One region of the Planococcus antarcticus DSM 14505 genome, then DNA from elsewhere that is predicted to be linked to it. Evidence: riboswitches for the same ligand, from Rfam matches in the RefSeq annotation. Region 1 holds a riboswitch; the other holds the start of a gene.
What was found. A riboswitch is a leader RNA that binds a small molecule or an ion and turns the genes downstream of it on or off. The one in region 1 is predicted to bind S-adenosylmethionine.
Positions count from the first base shown of each region.

Region 2: it holds a riboswitch for S-adenosylmethionine, as region 1 does, so the genes downstream of both, BBH88_RS15210 (O-acetylhomoserine aminocarboxypropyltransferase/cysteine synthase family protein) here and BBH88_RS13420 (methionine biosynthesis PLP-dependent protein) in region 1, are expected to answer to the same signal.

Region 1 covers NZ_CP016534.2:2,686,834-2,690,248, forward strand. Annotated here, with positions in the region: gene BBH88_RS13415 (LLM class flavin-dependent oxidoreductase) at 1-782, opposite strand, end outside; SAM riboswitch class I at 1,269-1,374, shown strand; gene BBH88_RS13420 (methionine biosynthesis PLP-dependent protein) at 1,450-2,574, shown strand; gene metC (cystathionine beta-lyase) at 2,567-3,415, shown strand, end outside.
Region 2 covers NZ_CP016534.2:3,098,894-3,102,308, forward strand. Annotated here, with positions in the region: gene metX (homoserine O-acetyltransferase MetX) at 1-1,009, opposite strand, end outside; gene BBH88_RS15210 (O-acetylhomoserine aminocarboxypropyltransferase/cysteine synthase family protein) at 1,022-2,314, opposite strand; SAM riboswitch class I at 2,413-2,529, opposite strand; gene BBH88_RS15215 (glycerol-3-phosphate acyltransferase) at 2,660-3,301, shown strand.

The DNA.
Region 1 (3,415 bases):
GGTTGGAACGTCGTCGGCTCGCCTCTCATCAAGGAGAACATCTGCTGTTGCGAAGAAGTTGCCAGCCACTCGGCACGTTCCTGTGTCTCCGCAACAATGATATTGACGCCAAGCATTGCGTAAGGCGACGCCAAAGCTGGAGAAGGTTTGAAATTTTGGTGGTACAACTGCAGCGCCTGCATCATATAATCCGGTGCAAAATGGCTGGCAAATGAAAACGGCAAGCCTTTTAATGCGGCAAGCTGTGCACTGAACCCGCTCGAACCCAATAGCCAAAGCGGAATCTTCAAATCAGTTCCAGGATAGGCACGAACACGTCCAACCGGATTTTCCGAAAAGTAATTTTCCAACTCTGCTACCTGCTGCGGAAAATCATCTCCGCTGTTCTGTATATTGCGGCGCAGTGCATGGGCTGTAGCCTGATCACTGCCCGGTGCACGACCGAGACCTAAATCGATACGTCCTGGATAAATGGTCTCTAGCGTTCCAAATTGCTCCGCAATGACAAGTGCTGCATGATTTGGCAACATGACACCTCCGGAACCCACACGAATAGAGCTAGTCGCTCCAGCAATATGTCCAATGAGAACCGACGTTGCTGAGCTGCCAATACCCGGCATATTATGGTGTTCAGCTAGCCAATAACGGTTGAACCCCAATCGCTCAACATACTGTGCCAATTCTACACTATTTTTGAATGTCTGCGCCGTTTCAGCACCTTCGTTTATCGGCGCCAAATCAAGCACCGACAATGGTATATTTTCGAATTTCTTAATCTGCATAATTACTTTCACTCCTATTCCCTTCCATTGTAGCGATGTTTATCTTAATCGTCCTTTTTTTTGCTCAAGCTATGAAAAGTGAAAGTGCCTGGTCAGCTCTGACAGGTATAAGGCAGACCAGTAGTGTGGCGTTCTTTGCCACACAGCTGGGCTGACTTATGTCCCGAAGAGCTAGGCACTTGCAACTGGACAACACGAAAAGCGGAAGCTGCCGTGTAGCTCTGACAGGCATAAGGCAGACCGGCGAAGCGACGTTTCTTCAGTCGCACAGCCGGGTTGCCTTATGTCCCGAAGAGCTGGCTGCTGAAGCTAGACAACACGAAATGTGAAAGTGCCTGGTCAGCTCTGCCTTAAGTAGTTAATCAAACTAATTTCCCGCCCACTCTATATATTTCCATTATTTAAAATTCAACCCTTGCTTTTCTTCGTCAATTGGTTTACGATTACCAACATCGAATCAGAAACAACCCAAACTTAATAAGATATTTCTTATCTAGAGAGACGGAGGGATTTGGCCCTGTGAAGTCTCAGCAACCAGTCTGACGAAGACTACGGTGCTAATTCCAATAGGCTTTTGCCTACCAGATGAGAAGAATGCATTTCTAAACAGAGGCTTTCTTCTTTTGAAGAAAGTCTCTGTTTTTTTATTGTTGGGAGGATGAGTAGAATGACAAGACACAACTTGGAAACTTTATTGGTTCAATTAGGCAATCGCAGTGACTCTGCTACCGGAGCGGTAAATCCACCCATTTATTTATCAACAGCCTATGAACACCAGGAACTTGGACAATCAACTGGCTATGATTATACGCGAACAAAAAATCCGACGCGTTCAGTCCTTGAAGAAGGATTTTCAGAACTTGAAGGGGCGGATGCCGGATTTGCCTGTAGTTCTGGAATGGCAGCTATCCAACTGGTTTTGTCTCTTTTCCGTCCAGGCGACGAAATATTAGTGCCAGAGGATATTTATGGCGGAACGTACCGCCTACTGGACCACTTTGCAGCTACTTATAATATCCACCCCCAATATGCCGAGTTTAAAGATGTACAGGTCACCGAAGAAAAAATCACATTAAATACGCGTGCGCTCTTTATTGAAACACCAACGAATCCGCTCATGCAAGAAATCGATCTTATTGCCTATGCAGCATTGGCCAAAAAGCATAAGCCTCTATTAATAGTCGATAATCCCTTCCTGACACCTTTCTTTCAGCAGCCGATTGAACTGGGAGCAAATATCGTCATCCACAGTGCTACCAAATACATCGGCGGCCATAATGACGTCCTGGCCGGCCTAGTTGCTGCAAAAGGCGAAAGCATCTGCGAAAAGCTCTCGATGTTCCACAACTCAGTTGGCGCCGTACTATCGCCTTTCGACTCCTGGCTGTTGATCCGCGGATTGAAAACCCTTCCCTTGCGCATGCGGCAACATGAAGCAAACGCAAAGGCTATCGCAGCATTTTTGGCCCAGCAGCCGGCTATTTCGGACGTGCTGTATCCCGGAAGAGGTGGCATGTTGTCGTTCCGGCTGCAGGAAGAAGAATGGGTCGGTCCTTTCCTTGAACACATCAAACTCATCACTTTTGCTGAGAGCTTAGGGGGCGTTGAAAGCTTCATCACCTACCCAGCCACTCAAACCCATGCAGATATCCCTTTTGAAGAGCGCACCAAACGCGGTGTCTGCAACCGGCTATTGCGCTTCTCGGTTGGCGTCGAACTGGCTGAAGATTTAATCGCTGACCTGATACAGGCATTTTCGAAATTACAGAAGGAGGTTGTTGAATATGACTGATCGTGTTGAAACCAGGTTTATTCACTCTACTGGAGTTGACCCGCAAACCGGGGCCGTTAACGTACCAATCTATTTATCTTCCACATTCCATCAGAAAAGCCTGGATTCGTTTGGACCTTTCGATTATAGTCGCTCTGGAAATCCGACTCGCCTGGCATTGGAAGAAACCATTGCAAACCTAGAAGGCGGCAAACGTGGATTCGCCTTTTCTTCAGGCATGGCCGCTATTTCCTCCGCTTTCATGCTACTGTCTTCCGGAGACCACGTCCTGGTTTCAGAGGATGTCTACGGAGGCACTTACCGTTTTATCACCGAGGTTTTGAATAAATTTAATATCGAGTATACCTTTGTCAATATGACCGACTTGAACGAAATGGCCAATGCAATCCAGCCGAATACAAAAGTGATTTACTTGGAAACACCATCAAATCCCGTCATGAACATTACTGACATTGAAATCGCGGCAAAGTTGGCGAAAGCTAATGGCTGTCTGACATTCGTAGACAATACCTTCATGACGCCACTTTACCAAAATCCATTAGAGCTTGGTGCAGACATCGTGCTTCACAGCGCGACGAAATTCCTTTCCGGACACAGTGATGTCATTGCAGGTCTTGCCGTGACCAAAGATGAAGAACTCGGAAACCGCCTTGGTTTTATTCAAAATACTTTCGGTTCGGTTTTAGGAGCGCAAGATTCCTATCTATTGATCCAAGGCATCAAAACTTTAGGTGCCCGGTTAGGCCAGTCATCTGAATCGGCCCGCCTTATCGCTGAGTACTTGCATAACCACCCGTTAATCGAAGAAGTATACTACCCTGGATTTTCATTCCATCCCGGT
Region 2 (3,415 bases), 410 kb from region 1:
GCGTGAGTTCAGGCACGAATAGACTTTTTAACTTTTCCTCGATAAATCCGCCCCATTTTTCAAATTCAACCAGAAATCCATCGTGGCCAAAATTCGTTTCAACAATTTCCCAAGTTGCAGTCGTCTGTTTTTCCAGCCAGGGAACCATCAATTCACTTGGATAAAGTAAATCGTGGGTAAAGGACAAGGAATAGACAGGAATGTCCAAAACAGCATCTTGAATGTCATGCGTGTTCATAGCTTTCAGCAGCAGTACATAGCTATTGGCATCAAAACGCCCTGCCAATTTCTTACCTTGATAATTCAAGTACGACTGTACATTGAATTCATCGCCATCGCTGGTGCGTCCGAATCGCTGATTGAACATATTGCCACTGCGGTAAGTGAGCATGCCTGCCATTCTGGCTACTTGAAATCCTTTTAAAAGTGCCGAATCCTCATAATTTCCAGAGTTGAAATCTCTATCATTCTCAATCGCCAAAATGCCGATATGGTTAAAAGCAACACCGTAATCGCCGTAGTAGGGTGTGACAGCTAAAGGAAGAACCGCATCAATAAATTCTGGATACGATTTTCCCCATTCCAAGGTTTTCATTCCACCCAATGAGCCGCCTATCACGCCGGCAAGATGGTCGATCCCCAGTTTTTTCAAGGCATGATATTCGGCCCGCACCATATCACGTATGGTCAGTGTTGGAAACTCAGCACGATAAGGTTCTCCTGTTTCCGGATTTTTTGATAATGGGCCAGTCGAGCCATGGCAGCCGCCCAGTACGTTGAAGGTAATCACTTGAAAAACAGTTGTATCCACCGGCTTGCCTGGTCCGATTAATCCTGCCCACCACCCTGGATTTTCCTCTGTGCCAATTGCATATTGGTCGCCTGTCAATGCATGGCACACCAGAATAGCCGGAGCTTTTTTGTCTCCGAGACGTTCGTATGCAAGTTCTACGTCGTTTAAAATCTCAGTTGAATCCAGAGTTAAAGAGCCGATGGATACTGTCTTCATGAAAATCCCTCCTTATACGTTTTCCAATACGGCTACCTGTATCGCCTGCTCCAAATCGGCGATTAAATCTTCTGCGTTTTCTAACCCAACAGACAAGCGGATCAACTCTTCCGTTACTCCGGATGATTTCAGTTCTTCATCGTTCAGCTGCTGATGCGTGGTGGAAGCCGGATGAATGATCAGCGATTTGGCATCTCCTACATTGGCTACATGCGACCAGAGATTGACGCTATCGATCACTTTACGGCCCGCTTCACGTCCGCCTTTGATACCGAAATTGACAATCGAGCCATATCCGTCATTCTTCAAGTATTTCTTCGCTAATTGATGGGAAGGATGATTTTCAAATCCTAAGAAATTGACCCATTCGATTTGTGGATGCTGCCTTAAATAATCCGCAATAAGCTGAGCATTGCTGCTATGTTTCGGAATGCGCAAATGCAGCGTCTCCAGTCCTTGAAGAAAAGCATGCGCACTTTCCGGACTCAGTGATGGTCCAAAATCCCGCAATAGTTGCACGCGCAGTTTTGTCGCAAATGCCGCATCTGGCACATCAATGCCATAACGCAGTCCGTGATACGATTCGTCTGGCTGCGTATAGTTCGGGAAGCGTGGATTATCCCAATTAAATGTTCCAGCATCCACGGCTACCCCGCCAATCGTTGTGCCATGCCCGCCGATCCATTTCGTAGCGGAATGAATAACCACATCTGCACCAAATTCAATCGGATTGCTGCCGTATGGAGAAGCAAATGTGTTATCAATCAATAACGGAATTCCGTTTTCATGTGCAATTGTTGCTACCTTTTCTACATCGAAGACATTCAGGCTTGGGTTGCCGATAATTTCACCGAATAAAACTTTGGTTTTTTCTGTAATTGCCGCTTTGAAATTTTCCGGATCTGTAGCATCCACGAATGTGGTCGTGATGCCATAACGCGGCAAGGTGTTCGCAAATAAATTGTAAGTGCCGCCATACAGACTACTATCTGCTACAATTTCATCGCCGGCTTCTGCAATATTTAAAATAGAGAATGCGATGGCAGCCATTCCCGAAGAAAGAGCAACTGCTGCAGTACCGCCTTCTAATAATGCTACTCTCTGTTCAAAGACATCAACTGTTGGATTCATGATGCGCGAATAGATATTGCCGGTGTCCTTCAGGCCGAAGAGATCCTGTGCATGTTGTGTATCCTTGAAGACGTAAGAAGTGGTTTTGTAGATTGGCACTCCTCTTGACCCTGTCGCTGGATCCGGTTGTTGCCCGCCGTGTAGCAATAATGTTTCTGGTTTTAAGTTTGTCATTTTCCATTCCCCCTGTTTTTTATTGATACATATTGCCGAAGAGGACAACAAAAAGCCCTCTTCGCTAAGAAGAGGGCCGTAAATTACGGAGTTTCCTCCTCTTATCTATCAGAACCTATCAATCGATTCTGTAGGAATTAGCACCTTTTCAGACAGAATCGTCTGTTGGTTGCCGGGCATCACAGGGCCTATCCCTCCGCCACTCTCGATAAGAGTATTTGATTTGGTTTTTCGTCTTGTTGTGAATTATAAAAACTATGGCGCTTTTTGTCAAGTGTATTAGTCAAAAAATTTCGAAACCTTCTCTTTCCTCAAACGTTATCAAGTAATAGAGGAGGAATCTGTATGCTTATCTGGATTTTGTTATTATTTATCGGAGGCTATGTAATCGGTTGTTTTCACGGATCCCTTGCAGCGCAAGCATTATCAGGGGTGAACGTCAAAAAAGAAGGGGTGAAAAACTCCGGAGCTTCCAATGCTGCCATCGTGCTGGGCTGGAAATACGGTTTGCTTGTTGCATTTATTGATATTTTTAAAGGGTTTGCTGCCGTTGCAGGTCTGCGCCTGTTATTGGAATCAGGTAGTTTTTCAACTGAAATGATATGGGCATTATTATTTGTTGCCGGTGCTGGTGTTGTTTTTGGCCATAATTTCCCCTTCTATATGAACTTTAAAGGAGGCAAAGGCACCGCTTCCGTTATAGGCGTCATGGTAGCCCTCGACTGGAAACTTGGTTTACTTGGCTTGCTATTATTGATCAGCGTTTCGCTCGCGACAAACTACCTGGTCATTGGTGTACTTGTACTATATGCAGTTTATTTCGTAATCGCTTTCGGTCCTGCTTCCGGAAACTGGCCATGGCTGATAGCCTCTATACTGTTTGCCATGGCCGCATGGAAACATCGGGAAAACATTATTCGAATAAAGGATGGCACTGAAAACAAAGTATCTTCTGTTTTCCGAAAGAAAACTACAACCTCAAACTGAGTCGGATTTCTAGATTGTTTCTTCGTCTATTCTAAAGATTGTGAAAAAAATTCAAAAACTCCCTTGACTTTTTTGTTATTTCACCATAAAGTGAGACTCACGAATCGAATAGTA